DNA from 4 places in the Janthinobacterium sp. SUN120 genome. Region 3 is predicted to be linked to each of the others. Evidence: predicted binding sites of a transcription regulator. Region 3 holds the regulator's gene; each other region holds the start of a gene.

Region 1 (4,210 bases), on a different contig from region 3:
GATATGGGGCGGCGTTTCCGGCGGCGGCGTGACGGGATCGCCTTCCGGCGGTGGCGGCATATCGGGTTCGGGCGTGCTGTGCGCACGCAACAGGGCAGGACGGAATTGGGTTTGCATGTGACCTCCTTTGCCCCACTCTAGCCGATGCGGCCAAATCCTGGCGCCCGCCAGTGGCAAGCCGCCGCGGGAACTAAACGGCGCGGCGCCACTCCAACCTGGCAGGTCTCTCTCCTGCGAATGCAAGCGATCCCCATGGCGCGCAAGAAAATCCTCTTTATGGCCGAGGCAGTGACCCTGGCCCACGTCGGCCGCCCCCTGAGCCTGGCCCAGGGACTCGACGAGGACAAATATGAGGTGCATTTTGCCTGCGCCGATGGCTATGACTTTTGCTTCAAGCAAGCGCCCTTTCGCCGCTGGCGCATCGACAGTATTTCATCGCTGCAATTCCTACAGGCCTTGGCGCACGGCAAGCCCGTCTACACGGAAAGCACCCTGCACGCATATGTGGAAGACGACTTGCGCCTGCTCAATACCGTCCAGCCCGATCTCGTGATCGGCGACTTCCGCCTGTCGCTGTCCGTCAGCGCGCGCCTGCAGCGCATTCCCTACCTCACCGTCAGCAATGCCTACTGGAGTCCGTACGTGCGCCAGCACTACACGGTGCCCAGCCTGCCCCTGACCCGCCTGCTGCCCATCTGGCTGGCAGCCCCCCTGTTCCGCCTAATCCGCCCGCTGGCCTTCGCCTCGCATGCCGTGCCGCTGAACCACGTGCGCCGCCGCCATGGCCTGCCCTCGCTGGGCAGCGACCTGCGGCGCATCTATACGGATGCGGACCGCACCCTGTACGCGGATATTCCGCAACTGTTCCCGCCGCACGCCATGCCGTCCACGCACGACTACCTGGGCCCCATCATCTGGGCGCCGCCGCTCGACTTGCCGGACTGGTGGCAGCGCCCGGAACTGAGCAGTGGACGACCCATCATCTACGTCACCCTGGGCAGTTCCGGCCAGGGGCAATTGCTGCCGCGCGTGCTGCACGCGCTGGCGCCCCTGCCCGTCACCGTATTGGCGGCCACGGCCGGCACCGGCCGCGTCGATGCCGTGCCGCCGAATGCCCATGTCGCGCCCTTCTTGCCGGGCGACGCGGCGGCGCGGCGCGCCAGCCTGGTGATCTGCAACGGCGGCAGCCCCACCAGCCAGCAGGCGCTGACGGCGGGCGTGCCCGTCATCGGCATCGCCGGCAACCTCGACCAATTCCTCAACATGCACGGCATCGCGGGGACCGGCGCCGGCCTGCTGCTGCGCGCCGACCGCTTCCATGAAACCGCCCTGCGCCATGCCGCCACGCGCATGCTCGACGATGGCCGGGCCAGGCTGGCGGCGCGCCAGCTGGCCATGGCCATGCGCGACTATGTGCCAGGGCAACGCTTGCTGCCCCATCTGCACGCCCTGCTGGGGCTTTCGCCGCAAGGCGGCCAGCCTTGACGGGCTGGCGTCGGCTTTTCTTACAGAGAGTCCGGCAACACCTGCAGCACGTCAACAAAAGCACGCCAAGTCCTTGATTTCAAAAGAACCTCATGCGTTGGCATGGAAGTCGCTTAAGTCTGGCCATGAGCACCTGCAGACAGGACTCAGGCAACACTTCCAGACTCACTCAACCACGAGGTGAATACAATGAAACTCTCGAAACTGAAACTGCTTCCCGCCGCGGCCGCACTGGCCATGTTGTGCGCCGCCGGTAGCGCACAGGCGGGCGCCTACGGCTACGCCTACAACAACATCTTCGGCTTGCAGATCGTCGCCGCCACGGGCTCGATCACCGCCCTGAACAGCACCACGATCTCGCGCGCCACGGCCACCCTGAATGGCGTCAGCGTCATCAATGGCGGTCCCGGCCTGCTCGACTCGCCCCGCGCCGCCATCGGCGCCGTGACCAAAGGGGAAAACAATTTCACGCAACAGGGCGCCTCGGGCAACTACTCGCGCGGCGATGCGCAGATCGTCAGCACGCAGTTTCCCTCGTTCCCGCCCGGCTCCACCTCCACGCAGGCGGTAAACGTGGCCGAGGCCCACCTGGCCGGCCCAGCCGGCACGGCCGACGCGTCCGGCCGCAACGGCTCGACCACGGGCTTCTCCGTCAACTTCGTCGTCGGTTCGCCCACGGCAACGCTGAGCTTTGACTTCTTCTCCTCGCCATTCATGCAAGTCTTCCTGCAAAGCACAGTGGGACAACTGTCCACCGCGACGGCCAACCTGGTGATGACCATTACCATCACCAACTCGACCGGTGCGACCGTCTTCAACTGGACACCCGACGGCGTCGTCGGCTCCGGCATCTTCGGTGGCACGGAAAACGCCGATGCGGCCAACCTGAACACCGGCCTGGCGACCAACTTCCTGACGCGCGGCAACCTGTTTACGTATAACCCCACCGGTTGCGGTACGCCTGGCGGCACCGGCGTGGGCACGACTTGCGGCGGCAACTTCAACGCCGTCAGCAATGCCCTCGCGGCCGGCAACTACACCTTGACCTTGAATGCGGTGGAGAGCGTGGACCTGGTCAAACAGGCGCCGGAACCGGGCACCCTGGCGCTGCTGGGCCTGGGCCTGGCCGGCCTGGGCTATGCCAGCCGCCGCAAAGTCAGCGCCTGAACCAGGCAACAGGGGGATGCACAGGCGAGGGAGTTTCCTCGCCTTTTTCATGTGGCAAGCCTGTCGGTTTTCCTTACAACGCGGCCGACCAGGAGATGAGGATTTTCATGACTACATTTTCTTGTACCCGATTGCCCATGCTCCTGCTGAGCTTGCTATTGCTGGCCAGCAGCGGCCCTGCCGGCGCCGCCGCCTACGGCTATTCGTACACCAGCGTCTTTGGCCTGGTCATCAGCAATCCCTCCGGCTCCGTCACCCTGCTCAGCAACATCGACCTGTCGCGCACCACCGCCACGCTCAATGGCAGCAGCGTCATCAATGGCGGCAGCAACGAGATCGACGCGCCGCAGGCGAAACGCGGCGCCGTCACCAAGGGAGAGAACGACTTTACCCCGCAAGGCATGGGCAACGCCTCGTATGCGCGCGGCGAGGCGCAAATCGTCGCCTCGCAAATCCCCCCCTTCCCACCGGGCTCAACCAGCACGCATACCGTGAACGCGGCAGAAACCTTCCTGACGGGCGGCGGCAGCGCCGACGCCTCGGGGCGCAACGGTTCCAGCACCGCGATGACCGTCAATTTCGTCGTCGGCCAACCGGGCGCGACCCTGGCCTTCGACTTCCAGGCCCTGCCCTTCATGCAACTGTACCTGGACGCGCTGGCCGGCACAGGTTCGGCGGCCACGACGAATATGGCGATGACGTTCAGCATCATCGATGAACATGGCCAGATCGTCTTCAGCTGGGCGCCCGACGGCAAGCTCGGCTCCGGCATCCTGGGCGGCACAGAACTGGCCGATGCGGCCAGCCTCAACACGGGCTACGCGCAAACGCCGCTCACCAGCGGCAGCATGTTCACCTACGATCCCAGCGGCTGCGGCGCGCCCACGGGCACGGGCGTCGGCACGACGTGCGGCGGGCAGTACGGCGCCGTCACGGACAGACTGGCGGCCGGCAGCTACACACTGGTGTTGAATATGCTGAACAGTTCCGAACTGGCCTATGTGCCAGGCGTCACGCCCATGGCGCTGCCGGGCACCTTGCCGTTGCTGGCGGCCGGCCTGCTGGCGCTGGCCGGCCTGGAGCCCCGGCGGCGGCGCTGACGGGGCGCCAGGCGCGAGCATGGCGTCACGCGCGCCTCACCGCCCCGCCGTTGGCGCCACCAGCAAGTCTTGCAGCGGACGGCGCAGCGAGCGCGCACTGGCCGCCGGGCCGGCGCCTATGCGCCCGAGAAACACGGCCCGATCCAGCGCGGCCGCCCCCAGCACGGCCTGGCAGCGCACGGCCAGCTCCTGCGCCAGCTCCTGCAGGCCATCGGTGCGCGAAAAGGCGCGCCGTTCGCGCACATAGCGGGCAAAGATCAGCGGCGTCAGTTCCGGCTGCAATTGCAGGCCCAGTTGCGTGGCCGTCAGCCAGAAGCGCTGCATGGCGCGCCCGGCCGCCACGTAATCGTCGATGTGGCGCGGCGACGCCTCGGCCAGCAGCGCGAAATGGGCGGCGCAATACAGGCCCGGCAGCAAGTCCATCTGCAGGCGCGGCGCGACGGTGCCCGCCAGCCAGG
Region 2 (4,210 bases), on a different contig from region 3:
CCCCAGGTGGCCAGCAGGGTTTCCAGCGGCCGGCCATACAGCCAGCGGATCACCGTGCGTTCCAGCACTACGCCCACCAGGCCGGAGACGAAAAAAGCGGCAGGCAAGGCGGTCAGCAAATACCAGTCCTGCACGCCGGGCAGGAAGTTGCGGAAAAACAGCTGGCACAGATACGTCGTGTAAGCGCCTATCATCAGCAGTTCGCCATGCGCCATGTTGATGATGCCCATCAAGCCGAACGTGATGGCCAGGCCCAGGGCCGCCAGCAGCAGCACGCTGCCCAGCGAAATGCCGTAAAACACATTGCCGGCGAACTCCATGCGCGCCACTCGTCCCTTGATCTGGCGCATGGTCTCGATGGCGGCCAGTTGCACGGCCTCGTCCGGCTCTCCGGCCTTGCCATCTGGCCCTTTCTCCAGCATGGCTTGCAGCACGGGCAGCAGGCGCGCATCGCTGCTGCCGGCCAGCGCCTGCACGGCGACCTTGCGCGTGGCGACGTCGGGCGCATGCAGGTTGGCGCTGGCAATCAGCACCTGCAATATCTGTGTGATCTCAGCATCGTTTTCCTGCGCCAGCGCCGCGCGGATCAAGGGAAGCTGCGCGGGATCAACCGCCTTTTGCAACGCTTGCGCGGCCGCCAGCCGTTCGGCACGTTCCGGCGCCAGCAGTTTCAGCCCCGACAAGGCGCCTGCCACGGCCGAGCGCAAGCGGTTGTTGACCATCACGCCATCGATGCCGTCGGGCAGCGGCACGTTCTTGCCGAGCGCCGGGTCAAGCGCCTGCTCGCCGTCGACGATATACACCTTGCCGTCGGGTGTGGCGTATAACGCGTCGTCCTGCAAGGCTTGCAGCACATGGGCGGCCTCGGGCGTGGCAAGGGCGGCGATCTGCGCGACGGCGGCGACACGGGCGTCGGGATCGTCGCCGGCCAGCGGCTTGAGCAGGTCGGGAGGGATGGCGGCCTGCGCCATGGACGACAGGCACAGGCAGGCGAAGACCAGCAGCGATGTGAATAGCCTCATTGATATCCCGGGAAAGCGTTGATGGTCGGCGCCACCGGACGCATGCCCGATGGCGCCGGCGTGGCTTTTACAGCTTTTGCTTGCCCTCATTGCCCTTGATAAACGGGCTCCACGGCTGGGCGCGTATTGCTTCCTTGGTTTTCCACACGACATTGAATTGCCCATCAGCCTTGATTTCGCCGATCATCACGGGCTTGTGCAAGTGGTGATTCGTGGCATCCATGGTCAGGGTAAAGCCCGACGGCGCCTTGACGCTCTGGCCGGCCATGGCGGCGATCACCTTGTCCGTATCCGTCGATTTCGCCTTTTCCACGGCTTGCGCCCACATGTGGATGCCGACATACGTCGCTTCCATCGGGTCGTTCGTCACCACCGAACCCGCGTTCGGCAGCTTTTGCGCCACCGCATACACCTTCCACTGCTTGATGAAGGCCGTATTGACGGGATTCTTGACGGATTCAAAATAATTCCAGGCCGCCAGATGACCGAGCAGCGGCTTGGTATCGATGCCGCGCAACTCTTCCTCGCCCACGGAAAACGCGACGACGGGCACGTCCGTGGCTTTCAAGCCCGCATTGCCCAGTTCCTTGTAGAACGGGACGTTGGAATCGCCATTGATGGTGGAAATGACGGCCGTCTTGCCGCCCGTGGAAAACTTCTTGATGTTGGCGACGATGGTTTGATAGTCGGCGTGGCCGAACGGCGTGTAGACCTCGCTGATGTCGCTATCCTTGACACCTTTGCTTTTCAGGAAGGCGCGCAAGATCTTGTTGGTGGTGCGCGGATACACGTAATCCGTGCCCAGCAGCACGAAGCGCTTGGCGCCGCCGCCATCCTTGCTCATCAGGTATTCCACGGCGGGTATCGCCTGCTGGTTCGGCGCGGCGCCCGTATAGAACACGTTCTTTTCCAGTTCCTCGCCCTCGTATTGCACCGGGTAAAACAGCAAGCTGTTGAGTTCCTTGAACACAGGCAACACCGACTTGCGCGACACGGACGTCCAGCAGCCGAACACGACAGCCACTTTATCCTGCGCCACCAGCTGGCGCGCTTTTTCCGCAAACAAGGGCCAGTTCGATGCGGGATCGACGACGACGGCTTCCAGCTTCTTGCCCAGCACGCCGCCTTTGGCATTGATCTCGGCAATCGTCATCAGCGCCACATCCTTGAGCGACGTTTCGGAAATGGCCATGGTGCCCGACAGGGAGTGCAAAATGCCCACCTTGATCGTATCGGCGGCCAGGGCTGCCTGCATATAAGTGGACGTGGCCAGGGCCAGTGCGCCGGCGGCGGCCGCTTTCAGGATGATGCGTCGTGACATGGGGACTCCTGTGATGGGTTCGTGGGGGTCGAGCTGGGCCTGCGATGTTGTTAAAGCAGAATGCATGCCAGGCACATTGCCCTGGAGTTGCGGGGACTGGGCGGCAAGGGTGGCGCGCGGCCCACCGTTTTGGTGCGGCAGCGCTACTTCCTGGGGAATCCGGGGGGGGGGGGGGCCCTCTCCAGGAAAAACGGCGAGGAAATGCCAATATGTAATTACCTAAAAAATAATTGAGCTTTCTTGATAAGCGCACTAAGATGTGACTCTCTTATGTCGCATTGCTTGGCGGCGTAAGTAAACTGAAATCAGCGTGGCACTTGCTTCTTTCCCTTTACTTAACTCACTTAGGTAGTTCACTCATGAAAAATATGATCGCGGGCGTGTGCGCCCTGTTGCTGTTGAGCGCATGTGCCGCACCTACGGCCCCGGCGGGCGGCGTAAGCACGAGCCAGGTCAAGGTCGACGATGAAGGCAGTACGGGCAGCAATATCAAGAAACGTCCGAAAAAAGCGGCCGAAGTCGTGTCTGCCAACCCGGCGAACCGCAGCGCCTGATCAAGCCGCGCGGCAAGCATGTGACGCCGTTCCAGGGCCTGCCGCGCGCAGGCCCTGTTCACGTCTGCGGCGCGCGCCTAGCGCTTGATGCCGCGCAAACGGCGCCAGCCCTTGCGGCCCAGCGGGAACAGCAGCACGAAAGCGATCAGCCACGGCAGGATGTAGGCCATGGCCGTGATGGCGTTGGCCACGCCTTCCGACAGGTTTTCCGTGAAATTGCCCAGCGCGCGCTTGACGGGCCGCCAGAACGATTGCTTGCCTTCGGCGCTGATGGCCACGTTCAACAAGTCCGTATCGATGCGCTGCATCAACAGCGCGTTGGCGGCCGTCGCCTGCTCCAGCTCCACTTGCACGGTGGCCAGCTCCTTGGTCACCTTGATGAGGGCATCGACGTTGGTGCCCGAGCGCTTTTCCAGGTCTTGCAGCTGCGCCTGGTATTGCTTGAGCATTTCCAGGCGTTTCTTGCTGTCGAGCACCGGACGGCCCAGGTCTTCCACCTTGGTGCCCTGGCTGGTGACGTCGCCTTCGGCCGCGACCAGCGCGACCAGCTTCTTGATGCCGGCCGGCTTGGCGCGCATGCTGATGCGCGCATGCACGTAGCGGCCGCTGTCGACGCTGGAATCGAGCAGCAGGCAGCCGTTTTCCGTATCGGCCTTGCAGGCGGCGACCACTTTTTCATACAGGGGACGCACTTGCGCTTCGTGCGTATCGACGCTGACATTATGCTCATAGGCAAGAAACTCGCTGCCCTTTTCCTTGCCATCGAGACGCGCGGCGCTCGATTGCCCGCCGCTCTCGCCCTTGCTGCCGCAGCCGGCCAGCAGCAACAGTCCAAACAGGCATATGGATATTTTTTTCATGATTTCTTTCTTTGGATTATTTTTGCAGCGGCAACAATTCGATATCGGGCAAGTGCGCCGCCACATCCTGCACGGTCGCATGGCAAGTCAAGGACGCCACCACCTGCGGCAACGGTTCCGGCCAGATTTCCGGCAAGTCGCGCTCTTCGGGCGCCAGCACGGGAAAGGCCAGCTGTTCCCGTGGCGGCGTGAAGGCGGCAGCGACGCCGGGCTTGTTGCCGCGCGCATCGATGCGGTACCAGCCAAACTCTTGCAGATACACGGCATTCAAGCCATGCAGGCAGAACGGCGGCCCCACCTCGCCCACGGCCAGGCGCTGGTAGCACAGGCCGGCAGGAATACCGTTGGCGCGCAGCAGCGCGGCCAGCAGATGGCTCTTCGCATAGCAGTAGCCCGTGCCATGCTGCAAGACGTCGGAAGCGCGGCAGGTGACGGGATTGCGCCGGTAATCCC
Region 3 (4,210 bases):
AAGCCGTCATCACGGCACGCAGCGGCCACGTCGATGACATCAAGCAGGTGCGCACCCTGACGGGTGACGTCGTGCTGGTCAAGGGTACCCTGACCATGAAGGCGGGCCGGGCCCTGATCACGGAAGACCCGCAAGGCTACCAGTTCATCACCTTCTGGGCCGATCCCGGCAAGCTCGCGACCTTCCGCCAGAAGCGCGATGGCGCGGGCGACCTGTGGGTCGAAGGCGAAGCGGAGCGCGTGGAATACGACAACAAGACGGAAGTGGTGAAACTGTTTTCCAGAGCCAAGCTGACGCGCCTGGAAGGGGCGAAAGTCACCGATGTGGCCAACGGCGCCTTCATCTCGTATGACAGCCGCAAGGAAGAATTTGCGATGGAAAATTCCAACAGCGGCACCAGCACCGCCGATGGCGGCAGCGTGCGCATGGTGATCCAGCCGAAGACCAAGGCGCCGGCAGCGGAGAAAGCGCCGGCCACGCCCGCGCCAGGAAAGAAATAATGGAAAATACACGTTGCGGCAGCACCCTGATCGTTCGCGGGCTGCAAAAAACCTATGGCAAGCGGCAAGTCGTGCATGATGTCTCGCTGCAAGTCGAATGCGGCGAAGTGGTGGGCTTGCTGGGCCCGAACGGCGCCGGCAAGACCACCTCGTTCTACATGATCGTCGGCCTGGTGCCGTCCGATGGCGGCAGCATCGATATCAGCGGCGTGGATATCTCCAGCCTGCCGATCCACCGCCGCGCACAGATGGGCCTGTCCTACCTGCCGCAGGAAGCGTCCGTCTTCCGCAAGCTGACGGTGGAAGACAATATCCGCGCCGTGCTGGAAATCCAGACCGTCGAAGGCCGTCCGCTGACGAAGGCCGAGATCGAGGAACGGCTGGATAAATTGCTGGCCGACCTGCAGATTGAAAAGCTGCGCGAGAACCAGGCGCTGTCCCTGTCCGGTGGCGAACGCCGCCGCGTGGAAATCGCCCGCGCGCTGGCCACCGATCCCCGTTTCGTGCTGCTCGACGAGCCGTTCGCCGGCGTCGATCCGATCGCCGTGATCGAGATCCAGCGCATCGTGCGTTTCTTGAAGGAGCGCAATATCGGCGTGCTGATTACCGATCATAATGTGCGTGAGACGCTGGGTATTTGCGACCGCGCCTACATCATCAACCAGGGCTCGGTGCTGGCGTCGGGACGCCCCGACGACATCATTGCGAACGAGTCGGTACGCCGGGTCTATCTGGGCGAACACTTCCGCATGTAAGCCAATGAAACAATCATTGCAGCTGCGCACTTCGCAGCACCTGGCACTGACGCCGCAGTTGCAGCAATCGATACGCCTGTTGCAATTGTCTACCCTGGAATTGCACCAGGAATTAGAGCAATTGCTGACGGACAATCCCTTGCTCGAACGCCTCGACGATCCGCTCGACCGTTCGCTGCGCCTGCTGTCCGACGGGGCCTTGAGCTCCACGGCCGCACCGGCCGAAGGGCCGCCCCAGCCACCAGGCCAGGAGGCGCCCGCAGCGCCGGCCGAAGCGGAAGCGTTTGACGGCGAGGGTGGCGACAGCCCGGCCGCCGCGGATGGCGGCGACAGCGACTGGAGCGAGGCGAGCCGGGGCAAGGCGCCCGACGACGAAGATTCGCGTCCGCAATTGGAGGCTCATCACTGCACGCTGCGCGAACACCTGATGGAGCAGATGCGCGTGACGGTGCTCGAATTGCGCGACCGCGCGCTGGTCGAGCTGATCATCGACGCGCTCGACGACAATGGCTACCTGGAAGAGTCGCTCGACGACATCCTGGCGCGCCTGCCGGAAGAGCTGGAAATCGACGCCGACGAGATGCGCACGGCCTTGTCGCTGCTGCAAAGTTTCGATCCGCCGGGCGTGGGCGCGCGCAACGCGTCCGAATGCCTGGCCCTGCAAATCAAGCGCTTGCCGCACATCGCCATGGTGACGCGGCGCATGGCCCTCGTGATCGTGGAAAAGCACCTGGCCTGGTTTGCCCAGCGCGATTTCAACAAGCTGAAAAAAGCCCTCGATTGCGACGATGAAGACTTGCGCGAAGCGCAGACGGTGATTCGCCAGTGCAATCCGCATCCGGGCGCCGTGTTCGCCTCGGACGTCTCCGATTACGTGGTGCCCGACGTCGTCGTCAAGCGCGCGCGCAATGGCTGGCAAGTCACCCTGAACAACGACGTCATGCCGCGCCTGCGCGTCAACGCCATGTACGCCAACTTGCTCAAGCAGGGCAAGGGGGAGGGCGCCATGGGCGCACAGTTGCAGGAAGCCAAGTGGCTGATCAAGAATATGCGCCAGCGCTTCGACACGATCCTGCGTGTGGCGCAGGCGATAGTAGAAAGACAAAAGAACTTTTTCTCGCATGGGGCCGTTGCCATGCGCCCCCTTGTGCTCCGTGAAATAGCTGATACACTGGGTTTACACGAGAGTACTATCTCGCGGGTAACAACTCAAAAGTACATGCTGACCCCGCACGGCATGTTCGAGTTGAAATATTTCTTTGGTAGCCACGTCGCCACCGAAGCGGGGGGCGAAGCGTCATCGACGGCGATACGGGCATTGATCGTGCAACTGACAGGAGCAGAAGACCCTAAAAATCCTTTATCCGACAGTAAGATTGCGGACATGCTGGGGGAACAAGGCATGGTGATTGCGCGACGTACTGTTGCCAAATACCGGGAAGCATTAAAAATTCCGCCAGTGAGCCTGCGTAAGTGTTTGTAAGTTTTTTTCGGTTCCTCTGCGGGCCGGATAGGATGGACCGCACGAACCCGATCATCTTTAGGAGTGTGTATGAATCTCACCATCAGCGGACATCATCTCGAAGTGACACCAGCCATCCGTGAATACGTACAAACGAAGCTGGAGCGCGTGAAACGTCATTTCGATCAAGTCATCGATATCGCCGTGATTCTGACCGTGGATAACCTCAAAGAGAAAGAAAAACGTCAAAAGGCTGAAGTCAACCTGCGTTTGAGCGGCAAGACTGTCTATGTGGAAAGCTTGGCGCACGACCTGTACGCCGCGATCGATACCCTGATCGACAAGCTCGATAGGCAAGTGATGAAATACAAAACCAAAGTGCAAGGGCACGGTAAAGAGGCGATCAAGCATCTGCCAGACAACTCCGAGGAAGAAGCCGTCGTCGCCGTCTAAGGCCACCCGCTTCCAGCAGTTGTGATCAACTAAGGGCGCACATTGCGCCCTTTTTTGCGCCCAGCGGAACGCAATGTTCCCCGCGCAGGTATTAGAATATTCGCACTTTCACTTCTTTCTAGCCTGCCATGAGCGACTTCGTCCAGACTTCCATCCGCAACCGCACCGGGCACATCGTGCTCGACCGTCCGAAAGCCTTGAATTCCCTGTCGCTGGAGATGGTGCGCGCCCTGAGCGCGGCCCTGCTGGCCTGGCGCGACGATCCGCAGGTGGACGCCGTCGTGATCCGCTCCAGCAGCGATAAGGCCCTGTGCGCCGGTGGCGACATCCGTTTCTTTTACGATGCGGGTCTGGCCACGCCGCAAGGCGGCAGCGCCCTGCTGGAAGATTTCTTTACGGAAGAATATGCTTTAAATCATTTAATTCATTTCTACCCGAAACCGTATATCGCCGTGATGGATGGCGTGGTGATGGGCGGCGGCATGGGTGTGGCGCAAGCCGGGCCAGGCAACCGCTTGCGCATCGTGACGGGCCGCACGCGCATGGCCATGCCGGAAGTCAATATCGGCCTGTTTCCGGACGTGGGCGGCAGTTATTTCCTGTCCCGCCTGGCCGGCCAGCTGGGCCTGTACCTGGGCTTGACGGGCTTGACGATCAACGCGGCCGACGCCCTGTACACGGGCCTGGCCGATGTCTACCTGCCCGAAGCGCAGATGGGGGCGCTGCTGGACCTGTTTGAATCGACGCCGGGCGAGGCCTTGCCTGTGGCCATCAAGGCGCTGGCGGCACCATTCCAGGCCGAGGCAGGCGTTTCTCCCCTGGCCACGGCGCGCGCGGCGCTGGACCGCCATTTCAGCGCGGGTTCGGTGGCGGCCATCATGGCTTCGCTGGCGCAGGACGACAGTGCGTTCGCCACCAAGGCGCTGGCGGCCATGCGCCTGCGTTCGCCCTTGATGATGTCGGTGACCCTGGAGTTGCTGCAGCGGGGCGCCCACCTGGGCGTGGCCGATTGCCTGCGCCTGGAGCGCACAGTCGTGCGC
Region 4 (4,210 bases), on a different contig from region 3:
TGCTGCGGCTCGATACGCGGCGTCAGGTGCAGCTGCTGGATGGTGTAGGCCAGCGGCGCACTATAGGCGTAATGGGTTTCGTGGCGGATAGTGAGCTGCATCAGGCCGCCAAGGGAACGAGGAAGTCGCGGCTGACCCGGTTGCCCAGGTCATAGATGTTTTCCAGAAATTCCGTCAATGTATGGTGCAAGCCCGCCTTCATGATGTCGTCGATATGGCCGAATTTCAGCTCCGCATGCAGTTTGCCGGCGAAACGCTCCGTATCGGCCGACACGTCGTTGCGGATATGTTTCAGGTTTTCCACCACGTCATCCATGCAGGCCAAGAGCGACCTGGGCATGTCGCCGCGCAGCATCAGCAATTCCGCCACCCGTGCCGGCGTGATCACGTCGCGGTAGACCTTGCGGTAGATTTCGAAGCCGGACACGGAGCGCAACAGGGCCGCCCAGTAGTAGAAATCGCGCTGGGTGATGTCTTTCGACGTGTCGCGCGCGCCGTGGAACTTCACGTCGAGGATGCGCGCCGTGTTGTCGGCCCGCTCCAGGAAGGTGCCCAGGCGGATGAAGTGGATGGCTTCATCCTTGAGCATGGTGCCCAGGGTCACGCCGCGCGACAGGTGCGAGCGGTATTTCACCCATTCGAAGAACTGGCTGGGGTCCGTTTCCAGCAGATTGCTCTTCAGGCGCTTTTGCATGTCGAGCCAGGTGGCGTTCTGGATTTCCCACACTTCCGTCGTCAAGGTGCCCCGTACGGCGCGGGCATTTTCGCGCGCACCCGTCAGGCAGGCCAGGATGGAAGACGGGTTGTTCGGGTCGCGCACCATGAAATCGAGCACGTCGCGCGTGTGGAAGCGGCCATATTTGTGGTCGTACGCGCTTTGCAGCTCGGAAATGCCCAAGGTGGCGCGCCAGCCTTGTTCCGCGTCCTGCTCGGACTGGGGCAGCATCGATGTCTGCATGTTGACGTCGAGCATGCGCGCCGTGTTTTCCGCCCGCTCCGTGTAGCGGGCCATCCAGAATAAATGATCGGCGGTGCGGCTCAGCATGTTTTCTCTCCTGCAAAAGCGGATGTGGCTTCCAATACCCAGGTATCCTTGGTGCCGCCCCCTTGCGAGGAATTGACCACCAGCGAGCCTTCACCGAGCGCCACGCGGGTCAGGCCGCCCGGCACCATGGAAATTGTCTTGCCGGACAGCACGAACGGCCGCAAATCGATGTGGCGCGGCGCAATGCCGGCCTCGACATACGTGGGGCAGGCGGACAGGGCAAGTGTCGGCTGGGCGATGTAGCCGCCCGGATTGGCCAGCAGGCGCTGGCGGAAATCCTCGATCTGCGCCAGGCTGGACGCCGGCCCCACCAGCATGCCGTAGCCGCCCGCGCCATGCACTTCCTTGACCACCAGTGTCGGCAAATTCGCCAGCACGTAGGACAAATCGGCCGGTTTGCGGCATTGGTACGTGGGTACGTTGTTGAGGATCGGTTCCTGCGACAAGTAAAACTTGATCATGTCGGGCACAAAAGGATAGATCGACTTGTCGTCGGCCACGCCCGTGCCGATGGCGTTCGCCAGGGTCACGCGGCCTGCGCGGTAGACGGAGAGCAGGCCTGGCACGCCCAGCGAGGAGTCGGAACGGAAGGCCAGCGGGTCGAGGAAATCGTCGTCCACCCGGCGGTAGATGACGTCGACCCTCTTCGGCCCGCGCGTCGTGCGCATGTATACGGAATTATCGTTGACAAACAAATCCTTGCCTTCGACCAGTTCCACGCCCATTTGCTGGGCCAAAAACGCATGCTCGAAGTAGGCGGAGTTGTACATGCCGGGCGTCATGACGACGACCGTCGGGTCGTCCACGCCCATGGGCGCGACGGAACGCAGGTTGTCGAGCAGCATGTCCGGGTAATGGTCGACGGGGGCGATGCGGTTGCGCGCGAACAGTTCCGGGAACAGCCGCATCATCATCTTGCGGTCTTCCAGCATGTAGGACACGCCGGAGGGCACGCGCAAATTGTCTTCCAGTACATAGAATTCGCCCTGGCCGGCGCGCACGATGTCGACGCCCGCGATGTGGGCGTAGATGTCGGAAGCGACGGAAATGCCCTGCATTTCCGGGCGGTACTGGGCATTCTTGTAGATTTGCTCGGCGGGAATGATGCCCGCCTTGATGATGTTTTGCTCATGATAAATATCATGGATGAACATGTTCAAGGCTTGCACGCGCTGCACCAGGCCCGTCTGCATCTGCGCCCATTCGGCGGCGGGGATGATGCGGGGGATGGTGTCGAACGGAATCAGGCGTTCCGTGCCGGCATCGTCGCCGTAGACGGCGAACGTGATGCCGACCCTCCGGAACGTGAGGTCGGCTTCGGCCCGCTTGCGGGCGATGGTCTCGGGCGATTGCTGTTCCAGCCAATTGCTGAATTCACGATAGTGTTCACGTACCTTGCTGTCCGTACCCACTTCATTTGCAGTCATTTCATTGAAAAAATTTGCCATGTTGTGATTTCCCTTGAGCCGTGTCTGGGTATAGCTCAGCAGGAAGCGTGCCAACAGGGCGGGCGTGAACAGGTGTAAATATGACCACTTTTGTGGCGTCGCGCCATTCCTTGCACCAATTCAGTGCACTAGGCGCCACTCTTGGGGACGTCGGCGGACGGGACGAAGGGGCGGCAATCGACGGGCACGTCGAAGATGAAGCTGGTGCCTGTTTCGGACGCGCTGTCGACGGCGATGCTGCCGCCGTGGCTTTCCGCCACGCTTTGCACGAAGGGCAGGCCGATGCCCCAGCCTGGCGCGGGGTTGTCGTTTTCGCGGCGCAAGTAGTCGAAGATGCGTGCGGCCTGTTCCGGCGCGATGGCCTGGCCGCCATTGTGGACGGTGACGATCAGGCGTTCGTGGACCGCTTCCACGTGCACACTGATGGGCGTGTCGTCGCCATACTTGAGGGCATTGCCGAGCAGGTTTTCCAGCGCCCGCCGCAGCGAGTTCTCGCACCACCAGCCGGTGACGGCTTGCCCGCTGACCCGGCATTTGTCCGGCCGCTGCAAGTTGACCTGGCCGGCCACGGCGTGTACCAGCGGCAGCACGTCGAATTGGCTCAGCACCAGCGGCAGCTGCTGGCCCTGGTGGTAGCTGAGGCCATCGAGCAATTCCTCGATCATGCTGTCGAGCCGCTTGCTGTGCTCGACAATCTTGTGCGCCAGCAATACCACCCGTTCCGGGTCGGCTGGCCTGAACAGCAGCTGGGCGCTGGTGCTGATGACGGCCAGGGGATTGCGCATGTCGTGCGACAGGCCGGCCGCGACGCGACGCCGGAAGCTTTCGTGCATGCTGGTAAATTCGCGTATCGATTCGCGGATGCCCACATCGATCGACTTGTTGATCACTTGCCAATCCTTGCTGCGCAGGGTGATGCCGGACTCATGCGCAGTGGCGGCGAAGCAGTCGCGGAAGATCTGGTATTCCTGGATCACCTGTTCCGGGCCGTAATTGGTCATGCGCGCCCGTTCGTTGCCATGCACGGCCGGCACGTTGCTGTTGCTGGCGGCGTTGTCGCGCGGGTGGCCGGGGGTGAGGGCTTCGGCCAGGTTGTCGAAAAAGGCCGGCAAGGTATTGATGAGTATGGGCGTGAGCAGCTGGTCCGCGCCGCGCACGCTGGCGCGCACGCGCTGTTCCCAGGCCTCGAGGACGGCGTCGCGCATGGCGAAGATGCGCTGCGCGCGCTGCAATGGCTGGTGCGCGCCAACCTGGCGACCCGCATGATGATCCGTGCTGATGCTCACCTGGCCTCCCTGACCGCAGTGACTATGCTTGCAATAGTATGCGCCTAATCAGCCGGCGGGGAAACGCTTTATTGTCCAGTATCGGCCTGGCGCAAGGCCGCATACAGGCGGGAAAGCGAGGCTGACCACTCGGTCAGCGAAAAGTTCTGTGGGTCATCATGACCATTCGCAAACCCTGTATCGAGCACGGCGTGGAAGGCGGGAATCAGCCACGTTCCCTTGCGCACGCTGGCGGCGATGTACAGCAGGGCCAGGCGGTCGTATTGCGCAGGCGTAAAGCCGGGATCGGGCGCCAGGCCATCGTTGCCCTTGCCGCCGCCGGGCACGGAGTTGCGCGGCTGCACCAGTTCCACGTGCAGGAACAGGCCCGTCAGCGAAGGCTTGTCCTTTTCCAGCTTGCTGGCATAACTGGCCGTGCCGAAATCGCGCAC

Evidence for each region. Region 3 encodes sigma-54, which starts transcription at its own class of promoters, with help from an activator protein. Its sites were predicted from a motif close to TGGCANGNAANCTGCTTT; they were not measured.
Region 1: O0879_RS10310 (EDSAP-1 family PEP-CTERM protein) is a predicted target of sigma-54. The motif match lies at 1,584-1,601, and genes of this name have one in related genera.
Region 2: urtA (urea ABC transporter substrate-binding protein) is a predicted target of sigma-54. The motif match lies at 2,396-2,413, and genes of this name have one in related genera.
Region 4: O0879_RS04655 (circularly permuted type 2 ATP-grasp protein) is a predicted target of sigma-54. The motif match lies at 2,529-2,546, and genes of this name have one in related genera.

The regions. Positions count from the first base shown of each region.
Region 1 covers NZ_JAPUBW010000002.1:137,617-141,826, forward strand. The annotation lists gene O0879_RS10300 (hypothetical protein) at 1-117, opposite strand, end outside; gene O0879_RS10305 (glycosyltransferase) at 253-1,485, shown strand; gene O0879_RS10310 (EDSAP-1 family PEP-CTERM protein) at 1,675-2,652, shown strand; gene O0879_RS10315 (EDSAP-1 family PEP-CTERM protein) at 2,760-3,752, shown strand; gene O0879_RS10320 (nitroreductase family protein) at 3,789-4,210, opposite strand, start outside.
Region 2 covers NZ_JAPUBW010000002.1:43,314-47,523, forward strand. The annotation lists gene urtB (urea ABC transporter permease subunit UrtB) at 1-1,022, opposite strand, end outside; gene urtA (urea ABC transporter substrate-binding protein) at 1,090-2,343, opposite strand; gene O0879_RS09830 (hypothetical protein) at 2,703-2,897, shown strand; gene O0879_RS09835 (DUF4349 domain-containing protein) at 2,975-3,757, opposite strand; gene O0879_RS09840 (transglutaminase family protein) at 3,774-4,210, opposite strand, start outside.
Region 3 covers NZ_JAPUBW010000006.1:190,629-194,838, reverse strand. The annotation lists gene lptA (lipopolysaccharide transport periplasmic protein LptA) at 1-500, shown strand, start outside; gene lptB (LPS export ABC transporter ATP-binding protein) at 500-1,255, shown strand; gene O0879_RS25335 (RNA polymerase factor sigma-54) at 1,260-2,738, shown strand; gene raiA (ribosome-associated translation inhibitor RaiA) at 2,808-3,170, shown strand; gene O0879_RS25325 (enoyl-CoA hydratase/isomerase family protein) at 3,299-4,210, shown strand, end outside.
Region 4 covers NZ_JAPUBW010000001.1:1,033,797-1,038,006, reverse strand. The annotation lists gene O0879_RS04665 (transglutaminase family protein) at 1-101, opposite strand, end outside; gene O0879_RS04660 (alpha-E domain-containing protein) at 101-1,045, opposite strand; gene O0879_RS04655 (circularly permuted type 2 ATP-grasp protein) at 1,039-2,493, opposite strand; gene O0879_RS04650 (HAMP domain-containing sensor histidine kinase) at 2,622-3,779, opposite strand; gene O0879_RS04645 (hypothetical protein) at 3,848-4,210, opposite strand, start outside.